Regions from separate parts of the Rhizobium sp. BG4 genome, predicted to be linked through region 1. Evidence: predicted binding sites of a transcription regulator. Region 1 holds the regulator's gene; each other region holds the start of a gene.
The links. Region 1 encodes LexA, which represses DNA repair genes until DNA is damaged. Its sites were predicted from a motif close to TGTTCNNNNTGTGTTCNG; they were not measured.

Region 2: the regulator LexA is predicted to act here: its motif matches at 1,665-1,682, upstream of F2982_RS01870 (DNA polymerase IV).
Region 3: the regulator LexA is predicted to act here: its motif matches at 2,011-2,028, upstream of F2982_RS09655 (metallopeptidase family protein).

Annotation. Positions count from the first base shown of each region.
Region 1 covers NZ_CP044125.1:59,645-62,918, reverse strand. Annotated here, with positions in the region: partial or broken gene F2982_RS00335 (ComEC/Rec2 family competence protein) at 1-1,230, shown strand, start outside; gene lexA (transcriptional repressor LexA) at 1,211-1,924, opposite strand; gene F2982_RS00325 (VOC family protein) at 2,129-3,007, shown strand; gene kdsA (3-deoxy-8-phosphooctulonate synthase) at 3,004-3,274, shown strand, end outside.
Region 2 covers NZ_CP044125.1:334,285-337,558, forward strand. Annotated here, with positions in the region: gene F2982_RS01850 (PleD family two-component system response regulator) at 1-57, opposite strand, end outside; gene F2982_RS01855 (response regulator) at 76-447, opposite strand; gene F2982_RS01860 (DUF3572 domain-containing protein) at 583-891, shown strand; gene F2982_RS01865 (hypothetical protein) at 897-1,559, shown strand; gene F2982_RS01870 (DNA polymerase IV) at 1,686-2,981, shown strand; gene F2982_RS01875 (GNAT family N-acetyltransferase) at 2,978-3,274, opposite strand, start outside.
Region 3 covers NZ_CP044125.1:1,873,049-1,876,322, forward strand. Annotated here, with positions in the region: gene F2982_RS09640 (hypothetical protein) at 1-223, opposite strand, end outside; gene F2982_RS09645 (CoA ester lyase) at 335-1,237, shown strand; gene F2982_RS09650 (DUF1737 domain-containing protein) at 1,239-1,445, shown strand; gene F2982_RS09655 (metallopeptidase family protein) at 1,449-1,886, opposite strand; gene F2982_RS31510 (hypothetical protein) at 2,051-2,986, shown strand; gene F2982_RS09660 (DNA polymerase Y family protein) at 3,027-3,274, shown strand, end outside.

The sequences.
Region 1 (3,274 bases):
CCGGCCGTCGATCAGTTTGCGCAATGTGGCGCTTTCGGCACTGATCATCATCGCCATCTCGCCCTCGGAAATCATGGGGCCGAGCTTTCAGATGTCCTTTGCCGCGACGCTGGCGCTGGTCGCCGGCTATGCGCTCTGGAAGGAGCGGCCGGCGCGCGACAAGCCATTTGCGAAATTGCGGGCGGTCAGGCTCATGTCATCGGCGGCCGGCTTCTTCGGCGGCATCCTGCTCACCTCCGTCATCGGCGGTTTCTCGACGGCGCTGTTCTCGATCGAGCATTTTCACCGGCTGACGGCCTATGGCCTGCCTGCCAATCTCGCCGCCATGCCCGTCATCTCCTTCGTCATCATGCCGGCCGGGCTGCTTGCGATGCTGTTGATGCCGTTCGGGCTGGATGCCTGGGCCTGGCAGGTGGTCGGCTTCGGTCTCGATCTGGTGATCGCGATCGCCAAGACCGTCTCGTCCTGGGGCGGTGATATCGGCGTCGGCCGGTTGCCTGCCTGGTATTTCCCGGCTGCGGTCGCGGGCTTCCTGCTATTGACCCTGCTGCGCACCCGGCTGAGGCACATCGGCACGGCAATCATGGCCCTGTCGACGCTTGTGGTCGTCATGCTTCCCGAGAAGCCCCCACCGAAGATCGTCATTGCTGAGGACGGCAGCATGGCGGGGATCATCGGTTCCAGCGCAATCGCCACCAATCGCGAGCGCCCGCCGGGTTTCATCTTCGATCAGTGGAAACGGGCTCTGGTGCTGGACAGCCATCGCGAGCCGATCTTCATCACATCGGCATCGGTCCCGCGCCGCCGGGCGAAAGATTAAGGCTGACACCAGCGCAACAGCAGGAAGCGCAGAGCGCAATCACGGCCAATGCCAGGGAAGAGCGGTTTTCCTGCGTAAAGAAAGCCTGGTGCACGGCAAAGCTGGAGAACGGCTCGGTGCTGACGGTCATCGACAATGCCGCTTACCTCGGCCCCGCCTGCGATGCATCCGATATCGTCGTCACACCGGTGCGCCTGCGGCTCGAAAGCTGCCGCTCTGGCGCACTGCTTTTTACCGGCGCTACCTTAAGAAAGACAGGCTCTGTCGAGTTGCGCTTCGATGGAGGCGCTGCAGCGGTCACCGCATCCTTCGAGGATCTCGACCGCCCCTGGACCCGCCACCGCGCCTATGACTGGCGCAGCGGCACTTTCGATGGCGATGAAGGGCCAGTCAGTGATAGCGGCGGATAAGGCCGACAAGCTTGCCCTGAACCTTGACGCGATCAGGCCCGAAGATACGGGTCTCGTAGGCCGGATTGGCAGCTTCGAGTGCGATTGATGCGCCCTTGCGGCGGAACCGCTTCAGCGTCGCTTCTTCATCGTCGACAAGGGCGACGACGATATCGCCGGCATTGGCGGTATTGGTATTGCGGATGATGACGGTGTCGCCGTCGAAGATGCCGGCCTCGATCATCGAGTCGCCCTTGACCTCAAGCGCATAGTGCTCACCGTTTCCGAGCATATCGGCGGGAACGGTGATGTCGTGGGTGTTCTGCTGGATCGCAGAAATCGGCACACCGGCGGCGATGCGGCCCATGACGGGAACCGAGATCGAGCTGCTATTGTCTTCGTTCGCCGGCTTCGGCGGCGCAACGGGCTGCGGCTTGCCGAGGCTGCCTTCGATGACGCTTGGCGAGAAGCCGCGGCGCGGCTGGATGCTGGGGCTGTAGGCCTCGGGCAGCTTGATGACTTCCAGTGCGCGGGCGCGGTTCGGTAGGCGGCGAATGAAGCCGCGCTCTTCGAGCGCTGTGATCAGGCGATGAATGCCCGACTTAGAGGCGAGGTCGAGCGCATCCTTCATTTCGTCGAAGGACGGCGGTACGCCGGACTCCTTCATCCGCTCGTGAATGAAGAGGAGAAGCTCCTGTTGTTTGCGCGTCAGCATCGAAGTCTTTCCCCAGATTCGTGAAACAAAGCCAGAACGGACACTATATGTTCCATATGTGTTCCGCAAGTGCCTAAATATTGGTAAAACTTCCCGTCATTTTTCGTCATTTTTGAAAGTTTCTTTGCCGGATTGGTTATCCGCGCTTGCGCTTTGCCCGGCGCGGCGTGCAAATCTCTGCCGGCTTCACCGGAGGGAACCGCCATGACGCATCCGCTCGATCATCTGGTACTGCCCGTCACCCACATCGATGTCGCCCGCGAGCGACTCGGCCGTCTCGGTTTCACCGTCGCCGCCAATGGCCGTCATCCGTTCGGAACGGAGAATGCCTGCGTCTTCCTCGCCGACAAGACTTATCTGGAGCCGCTCGGCATCGCGAGCCAGGCGGAGTGCGATGCCGCCGCCGCCAAGGGCAACAGCTTTGTCGCCCGCGACCAGGCCTTCCGCTTCCGCTGCGGCGATGATGGCTTCTCGGCAGTCGTCTTCGGCACTGACGATGCCGATGCGGACAGGGCCGCCTATGATGGCGCGCAGCTGAGCGGCGGTGACATGGTGGAGTTCTCGCGCCCGATCGTCATGCCCGATGGAACGCAGGCGACCGGCGCCTTCAAGCTCGCCTTTGCCGCCGATCTGAGGGCGCCCGATGTCTTCTTTTTCGCCTGCCAGCGGATCAACGCCTTTCCGGCCGATCGCAAGGTGCTGGAGACTCATGCCAACGGCGTTCTCGGCATTGTCGAGATTGCCCTCAGCGCGGAGGAACCCGACGCCTTCGCGTCGCTGTTGCAGACGGCAAGTGGCGGCGTTGCGCCCGGTGAGGCCGCCTTCGGCCTTTCCTTCGCCCTCAGTAATGTCCGGATCGCCATCTATTCCGAAGAAGGGATGGAGGCCTATTTCGATGTCGAGCCGCTTGGCACCGATAACGGCCTGCGGGCGCGGGCAATCGTCTTTACAGTCGCTGATCTGGCCGTGACAGCGGCGCATTTGGCTGCTAACGGGATCACCTACGTGAATATGAACAATCGTCTATTGGTGAAGCCGGCGCCGGGACAAGGCGCGATCTTCGCCTTCGAGGAGACCCAATGAGCAACACCAATGCAGAAGTCGCCGTCGGCGAAGGCGCTGGCCGCGTTACCTTTTCCAATGCCGGCAAGCTGTCGATCATCGCTGGACCCTGCCAGATGGAAAGCCGCGAACATGCCTTCATGATCGCCGGTGTTCTGAGCGAACTCTGCAAGAAGCTCGGCATCGGCCTCGTCTACAAGTCTTCCTTCGACAAGGCGAACCGCACCTCGCTCTCGGCGCAGCGCGGCATCGGCCTCGACAAGTCGCTCGAAGTCTTCTCTGACCTGA
Region 2 (3,274 bases), 270 kb from region 1:
TTCGAGCAGCTTCACGTTTGCCGGAATATCGTCAACAACCAGAATGCGCGCAGTCATAGGCTTCTTTCCGATGCGCTAGGCATCGCCGAGATAGGTCTTGATCGTTTCGATGAATTTCGGGACGGAGATCGGTTTTGAGACATAGGCCTCGCAACCGCCCTGGCGGATACGCTCCTCATCGCCCTTCATCGCAAAGGCGGTGACGGCGATGACGGGAATGACGTGCAGCTCGTCGTCTTCCTTCAGCCACTTGGTCACCTCAAGCCCGGAAACCTCCGGCAGCTGGATGTCCATCAGGATCAGGTCCGGACGATGTTTGCGAGCAAGATCAAGCGCTTCCATGCCATTTCGGGTCTGGATCGTGGTATATCCGGATGCCTCGATCAGGTCGCGAAAGAGCTTCATGTTGAGCTCGTTATCTTCTACAATCATCACCTGTTTGGGCATGGCAAGCTCGTTCCTATGTTCCGTCCCTGCAAATGTCCGCCTGACGTGAAGCGACATGCGAACGCGCGGCTCGACGAAACCGATAGCGGCAAGCTACCGGTATTTGGTTGAAAAAAAGGTAACTTACCCAGCGAAATGCAAAGCAACTTCAAGACTTCGAAACAACTCGCCAGAGATCCGCATGAAACGGCGATTGCCGTACTTGGCTGGCTCGCCAACGAACCCGACATGTTCTCGCGATTCCTGGCGCTGACAGGCGTCGAGCCGGGGCAGGTGCGCAACGCCATCAACGATCCGGGCTTCCTCTCGGGCATGCTCGATTTCGTCATGCAGCACGAGCCGACAGCCATGGCATTCTGCCAAGCCACAGAGACACCGCCGGAAGCGCTGACGGCTGCCTGGCAGCACTTCTCGTCGCCAGGCCTCGATTCCGGGCAGTATTGAAACCAATGCTGATCAACGGTCTCGACACATCCCATGTACGCCTCGGCGACAGGCCGCTGATCGTCTGCGATGTCGACGACGTCGTCTTGCAGTTCATCGTGCCGTTCGAGCGCTTTCTTGTCAGCGAAGGCTACCGGCTGGTGCCGCGCTCCTTCAAGCTGCATGGGAATATCGAGACGGCGGATGGCGCGCCAGCCGATGACGTGACAGTCAGCCGCTTGATCGAGACCTTTTTCGAGCGGCAGGAAGACTGGCAGGCGCCGCTGGCGCTTGCGGGGGAGAGCCTCGCCGCGCTGTCTGCGACAGCCGATATCGTTCTGCTCACGGCCATGCCACCCGTCTACCGCGACCAGCGCCGCCGGCTGCTCGACCGGTTCGAGCTCGACTATCCGTTGCTCGCCTCGCTGCAGCCGAAGGGGCCGATCGTCAAGGCCCTGCATGGCGCCCGCGACCTGCCCGTCGTCTTCATCGACGATATGGTGCGCAACCTGCATTCCGTGCACGAGCATGTCGATAGCTGCCTGCTGCTGCATCTGATGCCTGTATCGGAGATTCATCGCTTCGCGCCCTCCGCCATGGATGGCATTGCCAAGGTTGCGGGATGGGAAGAGGCCGCCGCCCATATCGGCGAACATCTGTCGTTGCCGCCGGCGTCTGCCCGCGGCTGACTGTCTACCCCCATCGATGAAACGGCCTCAAAATGCCGTCTGATATCCAACGCCTGGCTGCTCCTCTTGTCTTGAGACTCGAAAGCTTAGAGCGTAAAGTCGCCATGTTCAACATTTGTTCCAGCGATGACTCACCCTGCGCCTGACAAGACACACGGCTTCTGTCGCGACTGCCTTGCCGAGCAGAAGGGCGAAGCGCGCCGTTGCACGGCCTGCGGCAGCCCGCGCGTCGTGCGACACAAGGAGCTCTACGGACTGACGCTGGCGCATATCGACTGCGACGCCTTCTATGCGGCTGTCGAGAAACGCGACAATCCGGAGCTCGCGGACAAGCCCGTCATCATCGGCGGCGGCAAGCGCGGTGTCGTCTCCACCGCCTGCTATATCGCCCGTATCCATGGGGTGCGTTCGGCCATGCCGATGTTCAAGGCGCTGGAGGCCTGCCCGCAGGCGGTCGTCATCCGGCCTGACATGGAGAAATACGGCAGGGTCGGCCGCGAGGTTCGCAGCATGATGCAGGAGCTGACGCCGCTGGTGCAGCCGCTGTCGATCGACGAGGCCTTCCTGGAGCTTGGCGGCACTGAGCGCCTGCACCACGATCCCCCTGCCCGCACGCTGGCGAAATTCGCCCGGCGGGTCGAAAAGGAGGTCGGCATCACCGTTTCCGTTGGCCTCTCCTATTGCAAATTCCTGGCGAAGGTCGCATCCGATCTGCAGAAGCCGCGGGGGTTTTCGGTGATCGGCCGCGAGGAAGCGGTCGAATTTCTGGCGCCTCGCCCCGTCACCACGATCTGGGGCGTCGGCAAGGCATTTGCCGCCACGCTTGAATCCGACGGCATCCGCACGATCGGACAGCTGCAGCAGATGGAAGAGACCGACCTGATGCGCCGCTACGGCAGCATGGGCCAGCGCCTCGCCCGTCTCTCGCGCGGCATCGACGACCGCGAGGTGCATCTGAACGAGGCGGCAAAGAGCGTCTCGGCGGAGACGACATTCTTCGAGGATATCTCGCGGCACGACGACCTGGTGCCGATCCTGCGCAATCTCTCCGAGAAGGTCTCCTGGCGGTTGAAGAAGGATGACATCGCCGGGCATACCGTGGTGCTGAAGATGAAGACCGCGGACTTCAAGCTCCGGACGCGCAACCGGCGGCTCGAAGACCCGACCCAGCTTGCCGACCGAATATTTCGCACCGGCATCGAGCTTCTGGAGAAGGAGACCGACGGCACGAAATTCCGCCTGATCGGCATCGGCGTCAGCGATCTCTGCGATCCCGGCCGCGCCGATCCGCCCGATCTGATCGACCAGCAGTCGACACGGCGGGCGGCGGCGGAAGCGGCGATGGACAAGCTGCGCGACAAGTTCGGCAAGGGCACGGTCGAGACCGGCTATACATTCGGCGGCGGCAAGCGCGAGCGCTAGACCGGTTCGACCGCGTGCAGTTCGGCGAGAACGGCTGCCTTGTTCAATGCCGCCTGCGCGTAATCCGGTACCTTTTCAAGGGCATGCGAATAGCTCTCGACGGCTTCGTCGAGACGGCCCATGCGGCGCAGGACATTGCCGCGATTGTTGAAGGCCGTGGCATAGCCGGGCGACAGGGCGATCGCCCGGTCATAGCTCGCCAGCGCCGCCTCATCGCGCTTCAGGGCCGCCAGGATGTTGCCGCAAGTGCAATGGGCGGCGGCATCCTCCGGCCGCAGTGCCAGGGCCTCTGT
Region 3 (3,274 bases), 1.8 Mb from region 1:
TGATCGTGCCGCGGCCGTCGTTCCAGATGCGCATTTCGCGCTGCTGCGCCTGAGCCTTGGCGCGCACCGGAGCCGGTTTCATCTTCAGCGACAGGGCGCGGCCAACCATCAGCACGGTCAAGATGCCGCCGACGGCGAGCGTGACCGAGAAGGTAAACAGCGCAAGAGCCACGAACACGGTGACGCCTGCCAGCATGAGGAAGATGGAACGGATATTCTGCATAATTCTAGACCTCTCTTCGAAAGGAATGTGGTCCTTGATTTCCTTCTGTGCAAGGCAAGCGTGGCTTTTTGTTGTCTTGTCAGCCTTCACAAAGCTTGGCACACATTCGTGATGAGCCGAAATTCCCCCGCCCGTTCCCTTAGCCTGCGCCGCTCGGTGCTCAGCGTTCCCGCCATCAATGCCCGCGCATTGGAAAAGACCCATGTGCTCGATTGCGATGCCGTCATCTTCGATCTGGAGGATTCCGTCGCGCCGGAGAAGAAGGATGAGGCGCGGGCAAACCTGAAGGCGTTCTTCGCCGGTCCGGCGCTTGCGGGCAAGGAGAGGATCATCCGTATCAATGCCCTCTCCTCCGGCTTCGGCCTTGCCGATATGGAGCTGGTGCGGGCTCTCGAGCCGGATGCCGTGCTGCTGCCGAAAGTGGACGAGCCGCAGGATGTGATGGCGATCAGCGACATGCTTGGCGATGCCGATGCCGCGGAAACGCTGCGGATCTGGGCGATGATCGAGACGCCGCGCGGCATCCTGAATTCGGCGGCGATCGCCGAGTTCGGGCGGACAGCCGGGTCGAGGCTCGATTGCTTCGTCGTGGGCTTGAACGACCTGCGCAAGGAAACCGGCGTTCTGCCGCAGCCGGGGCGCACCTATCTGGTGCCGTGGCTGATGCAGGTGATCCTGGCCGTCAGGGCCTATGGGCTCGATGCGATCGACAGCGTCTTCAACGATTTCAAGGATGCGGATGCCTTCGAGGCGGAATGCGCCCATGCCCGCGCGATGGGTTTCGATGGCAAGATGCTGATCCATCCGGCGCAGATCGAAAGTGCCAACCGGCATTTCGGACCTGACGACGCTGCCATCCGCGAGGCCGAAGAGATTATCGCTGCCTTTGCCGATCCTGCGACTGATGGCCTCAACGTCATCAATTCAAACGGCCGGATGATCGAGCGCCTGCATCTTGTCCAGGCGGAAAGTCTGGTTCATAAATCCCGCCTCATTGCTGAACGGAAATCATGACATGAAGCTCTACCGCCTTCTGACCGGCCAGGACGATGCCGCATTCTGCCACCGCGTAACCGATGCCCTCAACAAGGGCTGGTCGCTGCAGGGCTCTCCCTCGGTGACCTTCAATGCCGAGACCAAGCAGGTCATTGCCGCCCAGGCGATCGTCAAGGACGTCGAAGGCAAGGACTACCACCCGGATATGAAGCTCTCCGAGCAGTAAGATTTACCGGTCGGCCGCCTCTTCGGCGCTCGCCTCGATACGCTCCATGTCGTCATCGCTGAGGCCAAAATGGTGGCCAATTTCGTGGATGAGGACATGGGTGATGATATCGCCGAGCGTTTCGTCGTTCTCGGCCCAGTAATCTAGGATCGGGCGGCGATAGAGGCGGATACGGTTCGGCAGCTCGCCGGTTTCCATCGTGAACCGTTCCGAAATGCCTCTGCCCTCGAAAAGGCCGAGCAGGTCGAAGGGCGTTTCCAGCGCCATGTCCTCGAAAACGTCGTCGTCCGGGAAATCTTCGATCTCGATCGTCAGATTGGCGGTAAGCGAACGGAATTCGTCTGGCAGGTGGCTGTAAGCCTCCATCGCCAGGGATTCAAATGTGCTGAGCGTCGGAGCATGGCGATCGCGCCAATCCTCGCTCTGGTCTATGCGGGCCATCAAAAACCCCTTTCTCTGCCGCCCATATAGAACCTTTGTGAAGGATTTTCGAGTGTGGAATCAATGGCAGGAATAAATTCACAACAAACGGCTGTTGACTCTTCCGGCAAGCTCTGGAATCCATAAGAACATAACAGGAACAATTCTGATCTGGAGTGAACGTCATGGCACAGACGGCCGTGACGCGCGAGCGGCTTTTTGCGCTCCGCGAAACCATTGCAAAGCTTGAAGGAAAACCGGCGCCGGCGCTTGCGGCAGCCGAACAGGAAGCGCTGGGTAAGGGAAATGCACCGCGAAAGAGGGATGAGACACCACGGTTCTGCTTTGGCATTCCGGAGCTGGACGAGGCGCTCGAAGGTGGATTGCCGCTCGATGCGCTGACGGAAATCCGCACGAAGATGTTTCTCGATGCTGGCAGCAGCAGCGGATTTGCGCTGGCGATCGCCGCAGCTTTGCAGCATCGGGCCGAGGAAAAAAATCCCGTCCTCTGGATCGCTGACAAGGTCGGCACGATCGAGGCAGGGGTGCCCTATGCCGTCGGGCTGAAGGATTTCGGATTGCGGCCGGAGCTTTTCCTGCATGCGAGCCCCAGAAAACTGGAGGATGCGCTCTGGCTTGCGGAAGCGGCGCTGGAAAGCGGCGCCTTCGTGACGACGATCCTGGAAATCCGCGGCAATCCGAAATCCTTCGGCCTTGCCGAGAGCCGGCGCTTTCACCTGCGGGCGAAATCGGCCGGTCGGTCCCTGCTGCTGCTGCGGCAATCCGGAGAGGAGGAGGCAAGCAGCGCACATTTCCGTTTTCTTGCCGAACCCGCGCCCGCGAAGGAGCGGCCCCTGCCGGATGGTTCGATGCTGGGCGGCAGTATCGGCAATCCGGTCTTTCATCTTACCCTGGAGAAGAGCCGCAATCCGGCCCCCCTCTCCCTCTTCCTGGAGTGGAACCCCCATGACCGCCAGTTTCTCCCTGTCGAACAACCAGCCGTCACTCGCTTTCCAGAACAGCGGGCAGCGCATTCTGGCGCTGTACTTTCCGCATCTTTCGACCGACAGGATCGCCCGCAAGCGGTGGGGTCTCTCGTGGCGTTCGAAAAGGCGTCCTGAGGCCGCTCCAATCGTCTGCTCTGGCCGCTCCGACAATACGATGCGGCTGACGGCGCTGGACGAGAAGGCGGAGAAACTCGGCCTCAAGAAGGGTCTCGGCGTCGCCGAAGCCCGCGCCATCCACCCGATCATCGATGTCGTGGAAGAAGATGCGGCAGCTGACAAACGCCTGCTCGAGGCCGTCGCCGACTGGTGTGACCGCTATACGCCGCTGGTCGCTCTCGATGGCAAGGACGGGCTCTTCCTCGACATAACAGGCTGCTCGCATCTCTTCGGCGGCGAGCGGGC